4 regions of the Mesorhizobium sp. XAP4 genome follow, and region 1 is predicted to be linked to each of the others. Evidence: predicted binding sites of a transcription regulator. Region 1 holds the regulator's gene; each other region holds the start of a gene.
What was found. The regulator LexA, encoded in region 1, represses DNA repair genes until DNA is damaged. The targets are predictions, from matches to a motif close to TGTTCNNNNTGTGTTCNG.

Region 1 (5,043 bases):
CGACCGGCAGGCTGGCGGTGCGCGGCCCGACCGGCTGCCGCTACATGGCCGATATCAGGCAGAAGGACTACGTGCGCGACGGCTGGAACATCACCGGCGACACCTTCACGCAGGACGAGGACGGCTTCTTCCATTTCGCCGCGCGCTCCGACGATATGATCGTCAGCGCCGGCTACAACATTGCCGGCCCCGAGGTCGAGGCCGCACTTCTGTCACATCCCGACGTCGCCGAATGCGCGGTGATCGGCGCCGAGGACGCCGAGCGCGGCCAGATCGTCGAGGCGCATGTCGTGCTGGTGCAGGGCGTGGCGCCTGACGCATTGACCACCAAGCGCCTGCAGGACCATGTCAAGGCGACGATCGCGCCCTACAAATACCCGCGATCGGTGAAATTCATTGCTGCTTTGCCCAAGACCCAGACCGGCAAGATCCAGCGCTTCCGGCTGCGCACGGAGAAAGTCAATTGAGCGAGCCCTACGATCCGGCGTCCGAAGGCGCACAGATGTCGTTCAACGAGCGCATGTCGTACAGCGACTATCTGCACCTGGAGAAAGTGCTGGAGGCGCAGACGCCGCTGTCGTCGGCGCATGACGAGATGCTGTTCATCATCCAGCACCAGACCTCGGAACTGTGGATGAAGCTCGCTTTGCACGAGATTGGCGCCGCGATCCGCTCGATCCGCGCCGACCGGCTTGAGCCGAGCTTCAAGATGCTGTCGCGAGTCGCGCGCATCTTCGAGCAGCTGAACAATGCCTGGGATGTGCTGCGGACGATGACGCCCAGCGAATACACCCAGTTTCGCGACGCGCTCGGCCAGTCCTCGGGTTTCCAGTCCTGGCAGTATCGCGCCATCGAGTTCATGGCCGGCAACCGCAACCTGGCCATGCTCGGCCCTCACAAGCATCGGCCTGACCTCAGCGGAAAGCTGGAAGCCATCCTGGCCGAGCCATCGCTCTACGACGAAGCGCTGCTGCTTTTGGCGCGCCACGGATTCGACATCGGTGCCGATGCCAGGCGCACGGACTGGCGTGAGACGCGAACCGAGAATGAAGAGGTCCTGGTCGCCTGGCAGACCATCTACCGCGATCCGCAGCGCTACTGGATGTTCTACGAACTGGCCGAGAAGCTGGTCGACTTCGAGGATTATTTCCGCCGCTGGCGCTTCAACCACGTCACCACGGTGGAGCGCATCATCGGTCTGAAGCGCGGCACCGGCGGCACGTCGGGCGCTTCGTATCTGAAGAAAATGCTCGAGGTCGTGCTGTTTCCGGAGCTGTGGACGGTCCGCACCCGGCTCTGACATCATCGAAATGAGAACAGGCTCACCGAAGGGACGCTCTGTGGCGGAAACCCCTTCGCGAACAACCGGGGACTGACCATGAGTGGAATTCCTGATCTCGCCGCAGTCGAAGCGATGGATGCCACGGATCCGCTGCGGGCCATGCGCGACCGTTTCATTCTGCCGGAGGGGGTGATCTATCTCGACGGCAATTCACTGGGGGCAGCATCTCATGCCGTTTTCGGCGAGCTGCAGCAGGCGGCGACGCAGGAATGGGCCCGAGATCTTATCCGAGCCTGGAACACGGCCGGATGGTTCGAGATGCCGATCGAACTCGGCGACCAGCTCGGACGCCTGATAGGAGCCGCGGCCGGCCAGACCGTTGTCTGCGACACGACATCGATCAACATCTACAAGGTGCTGCACGCAGCGATGGAGATGCGGCCCGGCCGGTCAGCCATCGTCGCCGAAGGTGACAGTTTTCCCACCGACCTGTACATCGCCGAAGGCGTGGCCTCGACCCGGGATGGCGTCCTGCTGCGCCTCGCGGGCGTCGACGCGCCGACCATCGAAGATCTGATCGACGAAAACGTCGCGGTGGTGCTGGTCAACCACGTCAATTACAAATCGGGTGAACTGCGCGACATGGCGGCGCTGACGCGCAGGGCTCATGCGGCCGGAGCGCTGATCGTCTGGGATCTCTGCCACACCGCCGGCGCCCTGCCCGTCGAGCTCGATCAGGCAAATGCCGATTTCGCTGTCGGCTGCACGTACAAGTACCTCAACGGCGGTCCGGGCGCGCCGGCCTTCATCTATGCCGCGCAGCGCCACCACGGCGATATCAGCCAGCCGCTCAGCGGCTGGTGGGGCCATGCGCGGCCCTTTGCCTTCGAACGGGGTTATGTTGCCGGCACCGGCATCCGCCGTTTTCTGTGCGGTACGCAACCGGTCCTGTCGATGCGGGCGCTCAAAGGCGCGCTTGCCATCTGGAGCGACGTCGACATGGCGGCATTGCGAAAGAAGAGCGTCGCGCAGACAGAACTGTTCATCCAGCTCGTCGAAGCCAAGTGCGGCGCCTACGGTCTCACGCTGGAGACCACCCGCGACGCGACCAGGCGCGGCAGCCAGGTGTCGTTCCTTCACGACCATGGCTATCAAATCATGCGGGCGCTGATCGAGCGCGGGGTGATCGGTGACTTCCGCGCACCGTCGACCATCCGCTTCGGCTTCACGCCGCTCTATGTCAGCTACAAGGATGTGTGGCTGGCGGTTGAGGTTCTGGAAGATATTCTGCGCACGGGTGCATGGAAGGACCAGCGTTTCGCCGTCAAGGAAGCCGTTACCTGACGCACCGATCCCGGCGATCCGCCGTCGCTGCCCTCACTGCCTGGCAAATGACGGAGAGCTGAATTTCCAGCCAAAATGCCCAACTGACGTTGGCGTTTTGGCTCCGTTTCGTTCACGGCCAACGAACGTCCCGAAGGTTGCAATCGCCCCTTGTCGAGGTCGATCGACAGATAATGCCAAGCTTTGGTAGAGGATAAGCCACAGGTCATTAACCATAACAATTTCAATGTGAGCAGGCGCATTGCCGAAGGTGGCGCCCGTGGATCGTAACCCGCTGGCAAGCGCCAAATAATTTCAGCAGCCTTAACAAATTCATTAAACTTTAAACGGTTGCAGAACACAACTGGAACAGATAGTGTTTGTTCTGGGTTTGTTTTTCGATTCTGGTTTCAGGGAACCTGGGGGCCGCCATGCTGACACGCAAGCAACATGAACTGCTGATGTTCATCCATGAACGCCTGAAGGAGAGCGGCATTCCGCCATCCTTCGACGAGATGAAGGAGGCGCTCGACCTTGCCTCCAAATCCGGGATTCATCGGCTGATCACGGCCCTTGAGGAGCGCGGCTTTATCCGCCGGCTGCCCAATCGGGCCCGCGCGCTGGAAGTGCTGCGGCTGCCGGACTCCATCGCGCCAGGCCTCAATGCGGCAAAGAAGTTTTCGCCAAGCGTCATCCAGGGCAGTCTTGGTCAGGGTGGTGCTCTTGGCCGGCAGATCAAGCCGGCGCCTTCGCGGATGCCTTCGCCCGGCAATGACGACGATGCGGTCTCTGCCGTTTCGATCCCGGTCATGGGTCGCATCGCCGCCGGCGTGCCGATCGATGCCATCCAGCATCAGACGCATTCGATTTCGGTGCCGCCGGACATGATCATGGGCGGCGCGCACTATGCGCTGGAGGTCAAGGGCGATTCGATGATCGAGGCCGGCATCTTCGACGGCGACACCGTTATCATCCGTAACGCCGATACGGCCAGCCCCGGCGAGATCATCGTGGCGCTGGTCGATGAAGAGGAAGCGACGCTGAAGCGGTTCCGCCGCAAGGGCGCCTCGATTGCCCTCGAAGCCGCCAATCCAGCCTATGAGACACGGATTTTCGGGCCCGACAGGGTCAAGGTGCAAGGCAAGCTCGTCGGCCTGATCCGTCGCTACTGAGACGGCTGTGGGTTGACCACTGGCTTCTCGGGTTTCTTGAAGGGGGCCAGCCCCCTCGCCTCGCGAGAGTATTTGCGTTGCGTGTGCCAGGGCCGATATGGGCTGTCCACGGCGAAGCTGATCGTCGCCGGCGTGGTCGCCGATTGGCGATCGAAGAAGACCGCGGCACTGCCTTTGCGAGCCAGTTGCCGCTTGGTGATGACGAGAACCAGCGGGTTGTGACAGGCGTCATAGGCGGTGGCATCGTTGACGACGATCAGATCGGCGAAGCCGCAGGCTTTCCAGGTGTCCTTGCGGTCCTCGACATAGGCAATGATCGCACCGGACATGTGCCTGGCCACGCAAACGCCTGAGGAGCAATAGAACGGCGATCCCGGCGGTAGCTCAACGGCATCCGCTACGTCGAATTGCCCATCGCTGTTGTCGAACACTTCCGGAACGACGATGGTTTCCGATGTCAGCGCGCGTTTCCAGTTGTCGACGGTGAATTCGTTCGGCCGTTGCCGGCTAACGGCAAGCTCACCGCCACCGATCGGCAACGCCACCAGCCGGGCGTCTTCCGAGATCAGCACATCGGGCGTGCGCGTATCCGAGACGGTCAGCAAGCCTGCCAACGCGAATGGCAGAGCCGCGATCCGCAGCCATGTCGTCGCCATCGTCGCGATGACCAGGGCAATGGCCACCAGCAGGACCGACTGTTGCGAAATCAGCCCGACCCCATCGACAGGCGAACGCTCGGAGATCCAGCCTGATATGGCGATCATCATCGTCAGGCCCTTGCCCATCAGGTAGAGAGCTGGCCAATCCAATCCGAAAGGCATCAGCAGCGCGCTGGCGACGGCCAGGAACATGACGACGGTGACGATCGGCATAACCGCGAGATTGGCGAACAGGCTGAGCGGCGACACACGCTGAAAATGCCAGATGGCAAACAGCGTCGTGGCGCTGCCGGCGATGATCGAGGTCATGGCCAGACCGATTGCCGCCAGCAGGAATTTTCGTGTCAGGAACCCGGGCAAGGATCGCTTCGGCGGTGGCGTTCTTGCTTTTCCCGCGCGGTGATCCGCCCAGCCGGCATAAGCGCCGACCAGAGCCGCGGTCGCGGCGAAAGACATTTGAAAACTCGGGCCGACCACCTCATGCGGCGACACCACGATGACGGCGATCGCCGAGATCGCCAGATTGCGCATGGTGAGTGCTGCTCGATCGAACAGAACTGCAATCAGCATCACTGCCAGCATGATGAAGCTGCGCTCGGCGGCGACG
Region 2 (5,043 bases), on a different contig from region 1:
ACGGGTGGCCAGCCATTCGGTCTCGCTGATCAGGACAGGGAAGTAGCCCGGCACCTCCTCGCCCTTAAGGACAAGGCACCCATAGGCCGCTGGTGAGCGGAGGACATCGCCGACCACAACTTGAGCCCATGAGTTCCCTGCGGGTGAGGGGATGCCGCGAGTGTTCAGTAGCTTTGTAATGGCCTGCTGCCCATGACCTTCCTTGGCAAGCTCGAAGATAAGGCGGGCGTCGTCGGCACGGGCATTGAGGCCGTAGGTTTCCCGGTCAATCCAAAAGGGTAGCTTCGCAACCTTGACCCGCCCGGCACCACTGGCGACCGCCTCACGCGCCTTCTGTGCCTTGCGGGACCATGCCTCGCCCACCCGATGCGATAGCTTGGCGCTGTACTCATAAGCCGCCTGCATGGACATGAGGGACATCATGAGGCTGGCGAAGTTAGCGCGGTAGTCTTCGTACGTATGGACCCGCTGGTCCTGCAGGGTCACCAAGGTAAGGCCGGTCTTGAGGAGTTCGGAGAGGACGGGCTGGGCATCCATGGGATGAATGCGCGAGAAGCGGTCGAGGTTCTCAAGGAGGAGGACCGTATCGCTCGGGATGGTCCCGGCCTTCACATCTGCAATGAACTGCCCAAGGCTTGCCTCAAGGTCGAGGTTGCCGCCCTTGAAGGCTGACACGCCGTTGTCGACCAATTGTCTGTCGAGGGTTAATCCATGGATTGCACAGAAGGTCTCGGCATTCTTGGTCTGTCGGGCAAGGCTGTCGCCCTGGGCCTGCTTGCCAGATGACCAGCGAGCATAGGAAATCGCATTGCGGCCCTTGAGCTCGCGGGGCTGTAGCATGACTGGACGGTCTCCGTTGGTGCCTGGAGACCGCCCAATATCAGTCTGCAGAATTAAAGTCTATGCCAGGTCTGGCTCTTGCAGATCAGCCCGCCGAGCACGCAGCCGCTCATCTTGAGAGAGGTGCCCGACAATGTCGCCTTGCCCGAATAGGTCTTGTCGTTTGCCGGATCGGTGATGTTGCCGGCATATTTGTTGTCGCCCGTCGCCTTGAGCGAGCCGATGGTCTTGCCGGCATATTTGCCGGACTTGAGCGTGATGGAAAACGAGCCGCCGCCAGCGATGGCTGCGGTGTCGCCGGCCTGCGTCTTCCAATTGCCCTCGATCGGATCGGCCCAGGCCGCACCGGCCATGATCAATGTGGCCGCAAGGGCCAGGCTCACTCTTCGAAACATGTCTTCCTCCCTTTAGATGTCCGGCCGGATGCTCCGCCTCGCCGGTCTGCCGCTTACGCAAACGTAAGCTAATCCAGCTCCCGGCAAAACAAAAGCGGTGCCGCAACGGAAGACTTTCGGATTTTGAAGGGCCCCGAATGCGCCTCCTGGCCAAGGAAATGAAACGATCGGCGCATCGCCTTTGTCTCCTGTGGTTAGCGAAGTCTTGAATTGGCATCGGGAAATTTTCGTCAAATTTGACGCAAGCAGGCTGAATTGCTGGCTTTGTATCCTTAACGAATTTCCGCGTTTACCTCTTGTTTTAGCTTTGTTTTCCTCAAATTAAGCACGCCATTTAACGACGGATTCAAGCCTGCACGGCATTCTCGAAAGCATCGGAAGAGCAGCCGCCAAGGACGAAAGAAGGCAGCTCTCGGGAGCCTGACAGGGGCCGGAAACAGGGGATTGAAATGGCACGTTTTGAAATGCTTGAAGCAGGTTTCGGCGCCATGGGGGCAACTGCCCAGGCCGACATCCTTTTCGAACTGGGCATGATGTATGCGACCGGACGCGATTGCGAGACCGATGTCGTTGCCGCCCACAAATGGTTCAACATCGCCGCCATCAAGGGCTCGGCCCGCGCCGCGGAACTGCGCTCGGAACTGTCGGCGGCCATGTCGAAGGTCGAGATCGCCACGGCGCTTCGCGAAGCCCGCGAATGGATGACCATGCACTGAAATCTGCCAATCGCAGACAGGCCTATCGAAGACAGGGAAGCTCCGGGATCAAGGCCGCACAGACGGCCGGACCCGGCGAAATTGAAGGCCGCGCAAGACGGTCACGAGGGCAAGAGAAAGAACGCGGCAGGCCGCAAGGCCCAGTCGTGCGCGACACAGGGAAGCTGAGCGGGATTTTTAGGGGCGGGGCGCCTGGAGATTGCTCGACGGGCAAAAAGCCACGACCAGCCGGAACAAGGCTGGCGTGGCTTTTTGCGTGGATGACGTCTTGCAGGCCCAATCGAGCGGCGCCAATGCGCCTAGACAGGCCGAATGAAGGATGAAATTGTCCCGCCTCTCTGGAAGAAGCGTGGCCGGGGCGGCCGCGCGTGAGTGGAGGAGTTCTACCATCATGAAAAAATTGAGTATTTTGAACGCGGCCATATTCGGCCTGATGATGAGCACGCCGGTCGCATTCGCCGACGATATCACCTTTGCGGTGATCGGCCCGATGACCGGACAGCTCGCCACCATCGGCGATCAGTTCAAGCAGGGCGCACAGGCCGCTGCCGATGCGATCAACGCCGCTGGCGGCGTCAACGGGTCGATGATCAAGCTTGATATCGAAGACGACCAGTGCGATCCCAAGCAGGCGGTGTCGGTTGCCAACCGCGTCGTCGCCGATGGCGTCAAGTTCATCGACGGCCATGCCTGCTCGGGTTCGAGCATTCCGGCCTCGGCCGTCTATGCCGAAGCCGGCGCGCTGATGATGAGCCCGGCTTCTTCCAACCCGGTGCTGACCGACGCGGCCGCCAAGGCCGGCTGGCCGACGATCATGCGCCTTTATACGCGTGACGATGCGCAGGGCGCCTTCATCGGCCCATGGATCGCCAAGAAGTTCGCCGGCAAGAATGTCGTCGTCCTGCACGACAAGAGCGCCTACGGACAGGGCGTGGCTGACGCCGTCAGGGCAACGATGAATGCCGGCGGCCTCAAGGAGGTCTACTATGACGGCATCAACGCTGGCGAGAAGGACTATTCGGCTCTCGTCACCAAGCTCAAGGACTTGAAAGCCGACGTCGTCTATTTCGGCGGCTACCATCCTGAAGCTGGCCTGATCCTGCGTCAGTCGGCGGAACAGAACCTGAAGTTCCAGCTGATAATGCCGGACTCCATCGCCTCGCCGGAATTCTGGCAGGTCGCTGGCCCGGCCGGCGAGGGCACCATGTTCGTCTTCCCGTCGGATCCGCAGGCAAAGCCGGAAGCCAAGGCAGCCGTCGAGAAAATCAAGGCCGGCGGTTTCGTGCCGGAGGGCTTCACGCTGTTCTCATACGCCACCATCCAGGCATTCGCCGAAGGCATCAAGCGTGCCGGCAGCGACGATCCGGCCAAGGTTGCTGAGGCGCTGAAGAACGGCACGCCGATCAGCACCGTTGTCGGTAATGTCACCTTCGACGAGAAGGGCGATCTCAAGAATGCCAGCTACGACATCAACCAGTGGCATGACGGAAAATATGCGCCGATCGCGCAGTAATCGCCGGCCCGGCGACTGAATAGCATAGAGAAATGGCCGGGTTCGTCCCGGCCATTTTGTTGTTTACCTTCAAACCGTCAGCTGGCTACAGCGGTCGAGATAGCTTGTTCCTCGAAGAATCGCACCAGCACTGTCCCGTCGGTCACCTGCGCGCCCTCGGTGGCAATCTCGGCGATCACGCCGTCATGCGGCGCGGCGATGGTGTGTTCCATCTTCATCGCCTCCAGGATCAGCAGCGGTTGGCCCTTGATCACGGCATCGCCCTTTCCCACGCGTACCAGCTTGACCAGTCCCGGCATCGGCGCGCGCAGGCTGCCTGAACCCGCCGCTGCCTCGTCGGCCCGTGCCAGCGGGTCCGGCACCGTAAAGGTGTAGCCGACGGCGCCTTCGAACACGGTGATGTGGCCTGGCCAGCGGGCGAGGCGTGGTGTTGAGCGAAAATCACGCGAATTGGTGTCGTCATAGGGCTTGTCTAGCGTCACCTGGAACCGCCCGTCATGCCGCACCGAAACTTTCGCGACGATTTCGTCTTCGCCAAACTTCAATCGTGTGCGTCGCGCCACGCTGTGGAAATGCGCATAACCGGCAAGCGACGACCACGGATCGTTGGGTGACGGCGATGCTCCGGCGCCGGAGGCCGCAACGGCCGCGGCAGCGATGGTTTCGCCGGTCGGCGGCGCGACCTCGGTCAGCGCCGTCTGGTGCCTGGCGATCAGGCTGGTGTCGACGTCGCCTGCGGCGAAATCCTGATCGGCGGCGAGAGCGGCAAGAAAGGCGGTGTTGACGGTCGAGCCGGCGATCTCGGTCCGGGATAGCGCCGCGCCAAGCGCCTCCAGAGCCGCCTGCCTGTCCGTTGCGTGGACGACCAGCTTGGCAATCATCGGGTCGTAATAGGGCGAGATGGCGTCACCCGCTCGCACGCCAGTCTCGATGCGCATCGTGGCGCCTTGCGGGGCCGCATCCGGAAATTTCAGATGATGCAGCGTACCGGTCGCCGGCAGGAACCCTTTTGCCGCGTCCTCGGCATAGATGCGCGCCTCGAAGGCATGGCCGACGAGCGCGATCTCGCTTTGCGTCTTGGGCAGCTTTTCGCCTGACGCGACCCGCAACTGCCACTCGACCAGGTCGGTGCCGGTGACCATTTCGGTGACCGGGTGCTCGACCTGCAGACGGGTGTTCATCTCCATGAACCAGAAGCGGTCGGCCTTCAGGCCCTGCGAGGCATCGACGATGAACTCGATGGTGCCGGCGCCTGAATAATTGATCGCCTTGGCGGCCTTCACCGCCGCCTCCGTCATCGCCTTGCGCAAAGCGGGCGTCATGCCGGGCGCCGGCGATTCCTCGATCACCTTCTGGTGGCGGCGCTGCGCCGAGCAGTCGCGCTCGTAGAGATGCACGACATTGCCCAAATTGTCGCCGAAGACCTGCACTTCGATATGGCGCGGCTTGTCGACATATTTTTCGACCAGCACACGGTCGTCGCCGAACGCGGCTTTCGCCTCGCGCCGTGCGCTGGACAACGCCTCGGAAAACTCATCGGGATGCTCGACCCGGCGCATGCCCTTGCCGCCGCCGCCGG
Region 3 (5,043 bases), 970 kb from region 1:
CTCTCCGAACCGGGCCAGGATTTCACCGGCGGTGAGTTCGCGCTGACCGAGCAGCGGCCGCGTATGCAGAGCCGGGTCGCGGTGGTGCCGCTGCGCCAGGGCGACGCCGTTGTCTTCGCCGTCCACAACCGGCCGGTGCAGGGCACCAAAGGCAATTACCGCGTCAACCTGCGTCATGGCGTCAGCCGGCTGCGCTCAGGCATGCGCCACACGGTCGGGATTATTTTTCACGATGCGAAGTGAGCAGGGAGAAGATGGAGGTCCCCCTCACCCCGCCGGTGCATAGCGACTGACCACCATGCCACAGTCATAGGCCTTCGAGCCGAGCAGCCGCAGGTTTCTAAAACCGCCCTGATCAAAAATCCGGCGGCCCGCACCCAGCACCGCCGGGTTGATGAAAAGCTGAAACTCGTCGACCAGCCCGGCCGCGATCAGCGCCGACGCGAAACCGGCGCCGCCGAACACGGCCATGTCGCCGCCCTCGCCCGCTTTCAGCGCATTGACTTCGCGCGGCAGGTCGCCGCTGGCCACGCTCGTGCGCTCCCAGACCGGCTCCCCGGCCGATTGCTTGAGCTTATCACTGAGCACCACCTTGCGGGCGTCGACGATGCGTTGCGCAAAGGCGTAGAACGGATCGTGCGGAAACTTCTTGGCGGCATTGCCCCAATGGGTGAGATAGCCCTCCTGCGCCATCTTGCGGCTGAGCAGGATGGTATCGACGCCTGTGAAGACAGCGTTGAAGTCCTGCTTCAGCTCATCGTCCCAGGCGCTCTCGTCACCCCACTCCCAGAGCTGCCAGGAATGATCCTCGGTGGCGCCGACAAAGCCGTCGACCGACATCTGCATCTGCAGGACCAGCTTTTTCACCGTCATTCTCCTCACGGCTATCGCAAAACAGTTTACATTTGGAACTGTTGACGCAAGGCCAAAACGATGTCAATAGTAAAGTGATTTAGAAATGGAACCATAGATGGCGACGCGCGAAAAATCCGACTGCCCGATCAACCTGTCGCTCGAACTCATCGGCGACCGCTGGACGCTGCTCATCATCCGCGACATGGTCTTCGCCGGGAAAAAGCACTTTCGCGAATTCCTGCAATCCGACGAAGGCATCTCCTCGCGCACGCTGGCCGAGCGACTGCAAACGCTTCAGGACGAAGGCATCCTCACCAGAAGCGACGACCCGACGCATGGCTTGAGAACGGTCTACCGGCTGACCGAAGCAGGCATCGACCTGTTGCCGGTGCTGGCGACGCTCGGCGCCTGGGGCAGCAAGCACCGCAAGGCCGACGAGAGATTGGCCAGGATTGCCGATCAGTTGGCGGCAGGCGGCGAAGCAGCGCTGGAAAAGATGAAAGCGGCGCTGCGAGCGGAGCATAGTGTCTAGGCGGTTGCGTTCAAGCCGAACCGGCATGGCTGTTGCCGCACCCAATCGCCCTTCGCTTGACAACGATCCATCTTTGTTCTTTATTTGTTCCAATCTATCAGCAACTGCGGATGTGCGGTCGATGGAAACGACAGCCACCATCCTGCATGCCGATCTCGACGCTTTCTACGCCTCTGTCGAGCAGTTGCTCGATCCGTCGCTGCGCGGCAAGCCGATCGCGGTGGGCGGCGGCGTCGTGCTCGCCGCTTCCTATGAGGCGCGCGCCTTCGGCGTGCGTGGCGGCATGCCGGGGCGCAAGGCGCGCGAACTCTGCCCGCATTTGATCTTCGTCGGCGGCAATTTCAGCCATTACCAGCGGCTGGGCGATGCGGCGATCAAGGTGCTCGACGATTTTACGCCTGTAGTCGAGCGCATTTCCATCGACGAGGCGTTTGCCGACGTCGCCGGCTGCACGCATCTGTTCGGCTCGCCGCAGGAGATCGCGACAACCATCCGCCGCCGCGTGCGGGCCGAACTCGGCCTGCCGATCTCGATCGGCGTGGCGCGCACCAAGCATCTGGCCAAGATCGCCTCGCAGGTCGCCAAACCCGACGGGCTGGTGGTCGTCGAACCCGGCACCGAACTCGCCTTCCTGCATGATCTGCCGGTCGGACTGATGTGGGGCGTCGGCCCGGCGACCAGGGCGCGGCTGGCCGAGATCGGCGTCGAGACCATCGGTCAACTGGCCAGGGCGCATGGCGGCGCGCTGACGCGCCTGCTCGGTCCCGCCGCCGGCGAAAAGCTCGCCGCCCTGTCCTGGAACCGCGACCCGCGAAAGCTGGAGACGAAGCGCCGCGCGCATTCGGCCGGCGCCCAATCGGCACTTGGCCAGAAGCCGGCTATGGCACGGGTCATCGTGCCGACACTGCTGCATCTGGCCGACCGCGTCGCCAGCCGGCTGCGCGCCAAGGCAAGGCCCGGCCGCACGGTGACGGTACGCGTGCGCTTTGCCGATCTCAGAGCCGTCACCCGTTCGATCACGCTTGACCAGCCGATCTCGGCGACCGCGATGCTGGCCGAGATCGCCGGCGATCTGGTGCGCGGCGTGCTTGCCGACAATCCACAGGAGAAAATGATCTCGCTGCTGGCGATCTCGGTCTCGCATCTTGAGGAAAGCTTCGAGTTGCAGCTCGACCTGCCGCTTGGCCTCGCCGACGAGAGGCGCCGGCCCGGCACGAAGAAGGGCCTAGCACGCTTCGACGCCGATCGCGCCATCGACAAGATCCGCGAGCGCTTCGGCAAACAGGCGGTCGGCTACGGCACCGTGGCACTGGAGGCGGCGCGCTCGGTTCCCGACGAATTCAGGGAGTTGGCGGAGAAGGAGCTGTGAAGCCGGGGGCTACTCCATCTCTTCGCCGTCCCAGTACCGCCTCACCGCTCCCATGTCGAAAATGCCGTCGCGCCGGCGCAAGGCGTCGACCGCCATCTTGTTGGAATCTGGATAGACGCAGACCTCGTTGGGATTTTTCTCGCCGATCATCAGGTAACGGCACGGCCCCGTGCCGCTGTTGAGGAAGGAATGCCCGACCGCCAGGCCGGCTGGAAAGCAGACATAATCGCCGGTTTTCATTTCGTGGCGCTCCTCGCCAAGCAGCAGCGTCACCTCCCCTTCCAGGATCAGCGCATGCTCCTCTTCGAGCATGTGATAGTGCCGGGGCGCCAGGCGCATGCCGGGCGCCGGCGCTTCGATCAGCATGCCGACATGATAGTCGGAGCGTCCCAGCGCGGCATAAGTCAGGTGCCTGGACCGGCCGCCGAACCGCGGACCTTCGCCCTCGACCTTCCATTCGACAGCATCGCTGGCGATCGGCGGGATCGGCGCGGCTGGGGGTTTGGTGACACCGGCCGTCACATCCGACGGCAGCGGATCGCCGGCGGCAAGGCCGGTGTTCTCGCCGTCCCAGTAGCTTCGGTTTGCAGCGAGATCGAAGATCGCGCGGCGGCCCAGGGCGCGTACCAGCACCTTGTTGGAGGCGGTGTAGACGACCACTTCATTCGGGTTGCGCTCGCCGACGATGACATAGCGGCACAGTGCGTCGCTGGTATTGATCAGGCAATGCCCCGCCGCGGCACCGGCGGGAAAGCAGATGTAGTCGCCGGACTTCATGGCATAGGCCGCGTCGCCGACATACGCGGTAAGCGCCCCTTCGAGGATGAAGACATGCTCTTCCTCGAAAATATGGTAATGCGCCGGCGAGGACTGCTTGCCAGCCGGAAGCTCCTCGATTGCCACGCCGACACGGTGTTTTTCGCCAAGGGCAGCCAGCGACAAATGCCGGTAGCGCAGGCCGAAGCGTGGCACATCGGACCATTCCGTCCACGGCACCTCATCCGATGCGAATGGTAGCGGCGGTTTAGCTTCGTCCACCATTAGGGCCTCCTGGTCCTGTCGCCCTGCCCTCGTCGCGTGCTGCTAGAGGGTCCACGACAGAACAAAGCTGCCAGCTTCCGGCTAAACCGCCAAGCGGTGTTCGCTACGCTCCTGACAAAGCCGGACAGAAGCCGCGCGCTTCAGCCTCGGATGGCCTTGCCCGCCTGCTGCAGCAATTCGAACGCCGCGAAGCGTTTGGCATGCCAGCCGGCCAGCGTAGCGTCGGGATGATAGACCTCGCCGAGTTCCGACATGCCGGCCATCGCCGCCGCCACATCCTTGTAGGCACCGGCGGCGACCGCGCCCAGCATCGCCGAGCCGAGCAGCACCGGTTCCGGCGAGGTCGAGGCCACCACCACCATGCCTGTGGTGTCCGCCAGCAGTTGGCGCACCAGCGGGCTTTGGCCGGCGCCGCCACTGACCACGATGGTGTCGACGGGAATGCCCTTGTCATGCTCGGCCCGCACGATCTGGCGCGCGCCGTAGCCCAGCCCGCAGACCCCGGCGACATAGAGCCCGACCAGGCTGTCGAGGCTGGTGTCGAGATTGAGCCCGGCAATCAGCGCGCGCGCGTCCGGGTCGGCGAAAGGCGCGCGGTTGCCGAGGAACTCCGGCACGACATGGATGCCGCCGACCAGGGCCGGCGTGGCCGCGGCTCCATTGCGGCTTTGCGCCTGCAGCGACAGCCAGGCGCTGAGGCTGAGCCCCTCGGCTTGCGCTTTGGCGGTCGCTTCGCCGGCTGCAGGGTGCATGCGCACCAGATGATCAATCGCAGCACCAGCTGCCGACTGGCCGCCCTCGTTCAGCCACAGGCCCGGCACCATGGCCGAGAAATACGGACCCCAGACACCGTCGACGAAGGCCGGCTCGGCGGTCGACGACATGGTGCAGGCCGAGGTGCCGAAAACATAGGCCATGCGCGACAGCACGCTGCCGAAATCGCCGCGCGCGCCGACCGTGCCGACGCCCCCGGCATGCGCGTCGATCAGTCCGGCCGCCACCGCGGTGCCGGGGTTGAGACCAAGGTCTGCTGCTGCCTGCGCGGTCAATCCGCCGCCGAGTGCGGCACCGGCCGGCACGATCTCGGTGCCGATGCGCGCGAATGCCTCGTCGGCCAGCGCGCCGAGGCCGATCTTGCGGAAATACGTCTCGTCCCAGCGGCTCTCATGCGCCAGATAGGTCCATTTGCAGGTCACCGTACAGACCGAACGGGCAAGGCTGCCGGTCGCCCGCCAGGTGAGGAAGT
Region 4 (5,043 bases), on a different contig from region 1:
GCCTGCTGTTCTTCAACACGCTGTTCGACGAGAACGCCGCCTGCCACATCGCGCTCGGCCAATGCTATTCGAAGTGCTTCGTCGACGGCGCCTCGCTCAGCCAGGACGAGATCGCGGCGCGCGGCGGCAACAAGAGCTTCATCCACATCGACTGGATGATCGGCTCGGACAAGATCGACATCGATGGCGTCCACAAGGACGGCGCCCGCGTGCCTGTCATGCGCAAGGGCGAGTGGGCCTGAGGGTTCCAGCCAGGAGGTGTGATGGCCTTCAAGATCGCGGTCAAGCGTATCTACGAGCCACCCGCTGCCGATGACGGGCAGCGGGTTCTGGTCGACCGCATCTGGCCGCGCGGCGTCAGCAAGCAAGACGCCGCGCTGACGCTGTGGTTGAAGGACATCGCGCCGAGCGACGAGTTGCGCAAATGGTTCGGCCACGAGCCGGCGCGCTGGGCGGAGTTTCAGGAGCGGTATCGCGCTGAGCTGGATGGGAATGGCGCGGCGGTGACGCAGTTGCGAGGCCTGCTGGGTAACGGCAAGGTGACGCTGCTCTACGGCGCGCATGACGAGGCGCACAACAATGCGGTGGCGCTGGCGGGGTATTTGCGCGGACGCTGAGATTTTATGGCGGTCGGCGGGACAGCGCCCCCCCTCTGGCCTGCCGGCCATCTCCCCCTCAGGTGGGGAGATCCGCTGTCATCATCTTCTTCGCAAATCCCGAACGTGACAGGAATGGCGGAGCGGCGAAGCTGCCAATCTCCCCACTTGAGGGGGAGATGTCCGGCAGGACAGAGGGGGGGCGCCACGGAACACCGTGGAACGAGAGGCAGCTCTACTTCCCCACCGCCGCCTCATAGAGATCAGCCTTGAACCCGACCATAACCCGGTCGCCTACCTCCAGCACCGGCCGCTTGATCATGGTCGGCTTGGCCAGCATCAGCGCCTTGGCGCTCTTCTCGTCGAGACCCTGCTTTTCCTTGTCCGGCAGCTCGCGGAACGTCGTGCTCGCCTTGTTGAGCAGCTTTTCCCAGCCGACCTTGCCCGCCCAACCATCCAGCCGCTTCGCGTCCAGTCCCTCGGCCCTGAAATCGTGAAACCGGTAGGCTACGTCATGGCCTTCCAGCCAGACGCGCGCCTTCCTGACCGTGTCGCAAGTGGTGATGCCGTACATGGTGATCGTCAAAAGCGTGCTTCCTTGGCTGACTGTCGAATCCGTTCCACAGACTAAACCCCCCTTTCCGCTTTGCCAGAGCCGTTGCCATATCTCCGTTCCACATGACGGCCAGGACAATGTCCCGGCCGTCTAATTTCCTGATCCTGCAGCGACGTGAGCCGGAAGCCGGGGTTCGGCCCTAGTAGTAGAAGCGCTCTTCGGTGATCTTGCCGTTTTTGACCGTGTAGAGGCCGACTTCATCCATGGTGACACGCTCGCCGGTAGCCTTGGGCGTTATGTCGAACTTGAAGCGCACCGCGAACTGGTCGCCATTGACATAGGGGCCTTCGACAGAGCCGCCATGGACTTCATTGTTCTCCTGCCACCACTGGCCCTTCTGCCTGAGAGCCTCCTTGCCACGGGAGATGGCCATCGGCCCCTCCATGGCTTCGTAGCTCACGATATCGTCGGAATTGTACTTCTCGGCGGCAGCTTCGTTCTCGCCCTGCTTGAGCAGCTCGGTAAAATCCTTGGCAATTTCCGCGATGGTCATTTTCGTTCCTCCTGTTCAGACGCATTTAGGTAGGGAACAGCCTGCTGGCCTGCCATCGTCGGACCGCGCCGTAGCTGACAAGCCATGTCAGGATGATGGTCCCCGCGGACATATGACGATGATTTGAGGCGTTTACATCGCGGGCCGGGCATCGTCCTGGCCCGTCAATTGCCAACGGTGAGGCACCTCATAGCGACCTTCCTGGATGAAGCTCTGGACGAGCGCGAAATCCCGCACTGTCCAACTGATGGGCTCAATCGCCCTTTCGCGAATTTTGGGCACTCCCACTTTGTCGCGAAGCAGCGTGACATGCGGTTCAATGGATTTTGTGAGAAAGAGCTTTAACGGGCTATCCGAAATCACTGCCGTCAGGTTTCGCCAGAATTCTTGCAGCGAAGGATTGCCGTCGCTGTTGCGTAAAACAAGCGCGCCACCGCCAAAAGCGCACAAACGATCAAAAGAAACGTCGAATGGTTTTGCGACAATCATCGAGCCTATGTGGTGAGCGAGTTCTACCAAGCCCTCCGGCAATCCGTCATGGTCGCCGAGTCCAACAAGCGAGATGTGATCGGCAATTGTTTTCCCTTTCAGCCCGAGTTCCTGGCGCCAAGCGGTTGCTTGTAAAGCGATAGGGTCGGCGATGGTGCCATCCATCAGGTGACAGAAGAACAACCGATCAGTGCGACGACGCCTGTTCCGCTCATGCCAGTTGAAAGATGTTTGACCGTTTTCGGCTGTGTTGAATGTGGGCAGTTCGTTCATGTCCTTCCTCCTTTTGCGCCACCCATCCCCGCCAAGCCGGAGATTTTAGAACAAAACGGGAACATGGCAAGCGGAAATGAGCGAACGGTCGGTCGTGCTTTCCGGATCATCGCCCGCGAGTTCAACAGTCGAAGAAGCTCTGCTGAGGGTGGCTTGAAACCTACGTCCTTGAGAAATCGTCGATCGCCCGATCGGCATAGTCGCGACCGTTGCCCGACTGCTTGTGGCCGCTGAACGTGCGACGTGTGCTCCGTTTCAGGTATCGATGAACTAACCTGGCAGCACTGGGCAGTTGGCGCCACGGCGCAGGCTGATATGCGCCACGTCGCCGACCTGGAAGCGAAAACCCTCGGCCTGGCGCGGCGCGTCGATGACGACAGGCGCGCCCTGCCCGAGTTCGGCATGCAGGCGCAGCGTGCGGCCGTGAAAGACGACGCTGTTGACGCGCGCCGGTGCGGTGCCGGGCGCCGCCTCGGCCATCGCCAGCAAATCCTCCGGGCGCACGCCGATGGTGCGGGTAGCGCCCTCGGCAGGTGCCTCGCCGGTTTCAGAAATAGCCTCCAGCGGCAGGGTGCCGGCGGTGAAACGCAAGCGATCGCCATCGCGGCCGACAAACCGTGATTGCAGGAGATTCATGGTGCCGATGAAGCTCGCCACAAACTTCGTGGCAGGCCGGTCATAAAGTGTGGCCGGCGGTGCGATCTGCTCGATGCGGCCCTTGTTCATGACGACGATGCGGTCGGAAATCGACAGCGCTTCGGTCTGGTCGTGGGTGACCATGACGAAGGTGGTGCCAAGCCGCGACTGCAGCCGCTTCAGCTCAACCTGCATCTGTTCGCGCAGATGCGCGTCGAGCGCCGACAGCGGCTCGTCGAGCAGCAGCACGCGCGGCTCGCAGACGATGGCACGCGCGAGCGCGACGCGTTGGCGCTGGCCGCCCGACAGTTCGGAGACGCGGGCGCCAAGCTTGTCGGCGAGACCGACCATGTCGAGCGCTTCGCCGGTGCGCTTAGCCTGTTCGGCTCCAGACAGTTTGCGCAGCGACAGACCGAAGCCGACATTTTCTGCAACATTCATGTGCGGGAACAGTGCATAGTCCTGGAACACGGTGTTGACCGGCCGGTCGAACGGTCGAAGGGCCGTGATATCGCGGCCGTCTAGCAACACCTTGCCGCTCGACGGGCTTTCGAAACCGGCGATGACGCGCAGGCTGGTGGTCTTGCCGCAGCCCGACGGCCCGAGCAGCGTGATGAACTCGCCGCTGATAATGTCGAGATCGACAGCGTCGAGCCCAACGATGCCGCCGGGAAAAATCTTCGAGACCGCCTGCAGCCGGACGAGTGGATCAGGCGCCATCGCGAACCTCGGACGGCTTCGTGGTGTTGACCCAGAGGATCTGGCACCGCTCGGCGCCCGGATTGCGGAAGGCATGCAAAAGCGTGCTCTTGAAGGCAAAGCTGTCGCCCGCCTTCAGCCCGTATTTCGTCGAATCCACCACCAGTTCGACCTCACCGGCCAGCACGAAGCCGAATTCATGGCCGGCATGCGCATAGGCCTCGGCCGTGCCGCCGCCGGCTTCCACCGTCACCAGCATGCCGGTCAGCGTCGCGCCCGGCGGTGACAGCAGCGCCTTGGCAATGCCTTCCGATTTCACCGGGATTTGCCGCCGCTTGTCGGCACGCACGCAATAGAGATCGTTGGCCGCATCGTTGCCGTCGGCGATCAGCGCCGACGGCTCGATGTCGAGGGCGGCGGCGAGCGGCCAGATCACCTTGACGCGAAGCGAGGACATGCCGCGCTCGATCTGGCTCAATGCACCGATCGACACGCCGGCCTTTGCCGCAAGATCGGCCAGCGACAAATTGCGCTCCAGCCGCAGCGCCCGCACGCGCCGGCCGACGCGAACGTCGGCATCGTCCTTCGGCTTCCCAGCCGCTTCATCCAGCATGTCCATGCGTTAGTCCTCGTTTGCTTTCCCTTCTCCCCTTGTGGGAGAAGGTGGATCGGCGCGCAGCGCCGAGACGGTTGAGGGGTGTTCCAGCGGAGTGAGACGCTGGTGTTCCCTGGAGCACCCCTCATCCGTCGCCTTCGGCGACACCTTCTCCCACAAGGGGAGAAGGGGGAGCTTTATCCCCCCGCCTTCACCTTCTCAAACATCTTGGCGAGGTCGTCATTCTGTTTCATCGGTCCGGTGAAGATGGTGGTCTTCAGCATCACCTCCGGGTCGGACGGCAGCTGCAATTTCTCCAGCTCCTCCTTCGGCACCGCCGCGAAGGCCGAACTGGTCGAGCTGCCATAGCCGTAGGCCTCGATCAGGTATTTGCCGGAATCCGTCTCCAGCCGGCTGTTGATGAAATCATAGGCGAGGTCGACATTCTTGGCCTCCTTGAGCATCACGAAGCCGCAGGCCCAGGTCAGCATGCCCTCCTTGGGCTTCATGAACTCGACCGGCACGCCCTGCTTCTTGAGCGAGGTGGCCGACGCGTTCCAGGTCATGGCGGCGACCAATTGGCCGCTGGCCAGCGCCTGTTCGACGGAGGTCATGTCGGTGGTGTAGTTGGAGAGCAGCGGGCGCT

Region 2: the regulator LexA is predicted to act here: its motif matches at 1,533-1,550, upstream of P3C39_RS16505 (sel1 repeat family protein).
Region 3: the regulator LexA is predicted to act here: its motif matches at 1,462-1,479, upstream of dinB (DNA polymerase IV).
Region 4: the regulator LexA is predicted to act here: its motif matches at 2,514-2,531, upstream of P3C39_RS15120 (2'-5' RNA ligase family protein).

Annotation. Positions count from the first base shown of each region.
Region 1 covers NZ_JARIXW010000001.1:1,554,536-1,559,578, forward strand. The annotation lists gene P3C39_RS07855 (AMP-binding protein) at 1-467, shown strand, start outside; gene kynA (tryptophan 2,3-dioxygenase) at 464-1,300, shown strand; gene kynU (kynureninase) at 1,379-2,626, shown strand; gene lexA (transcriptional repressor LexA) at 3,037-3,777, shown strand; gene P3C39_RS07875 (ComEC/Rec2 family competence protein) at 3,771-5,043, opposite strand, start outside.
Region 2 covers NZ_JARIXW010000003.1:636,513-641,555, forward strand. The annotation lists gene P3C39_RS16495 (recombinase family protein) at 1-840, opposite strand, end outside; gene P3C39_RS16500 (DUF2147 domain-containing protein) at 894-1,235, opposite strand; gene P3C39_RS16505 (sel1 repeat family protein) at 1,685-1,951, shown strand; gene P3C39_RS16510 (ABC transporter substrate-binding protein) at 2,343-3,464, shown strand; gene P3C39_RS16515 (acetyl/propionyl/methylcrotonyl-CoA carboxylase subunit alpha) at 3,542-5,043, opposite strand, start outside.
Region 3 covers NZ_JARIXW010000001.1:586,999-592,041, reverse strand. The annotation lists gene P3C39_RS03020 (2OG-Fe(II) oxygenase) at 1-243, shown strand, start outside; gene P3C39_RS03015 (dihydrofolate reductase family protein) at 268-867, opposite strand; gene P3C39_RS03010 (helix-turn-helix domain-containing protein) at 971-1,387, shown strand; gene dinB (DNA polymerase IV) at 1,509-2,756, shown strand; gene P3C39_RS03000 (cupin domain-containing protein) at 2,766-3,797, opposite strand; gene P3C39_RS02995 (FGGY-family carbohydrate kinase) at 3,938-5,043, opposite strand, start outside.
Region 4 covers NZ_JARIXW010000003.1:354,955-359,997, reverse strand. The annotation lists gene P3C39_RS15140 (aminopeptidase) at 1-242, shown strand, start outside; gene P3C39_RS15135 (DUF488 domain-containing protein) at 264-617, shown strand; gene P3C39_RS15130 (ArsC family reductase) at 832-1,182, opposite strand; gene P3C39_RS15125 (nuclear transport factor 2 family protein) at 1,352-1,705, opposite strand; gene P3C39_RS15120 (2'-5' RNA ligase family protein) at 1,838-2,467, opposite strand; gene P3C39_RS15115 (ABC transporter ATP-binding protein) at 2,738-3,823, opposite strand; gene P3C39_RS15110 (cupin domain-containing protein) at 3,813-4,421, opposite strand; gene P3C39_RS15105 (ABC transporter substrate-binding protein) at 4,595-5,043, opposite strand, start outside.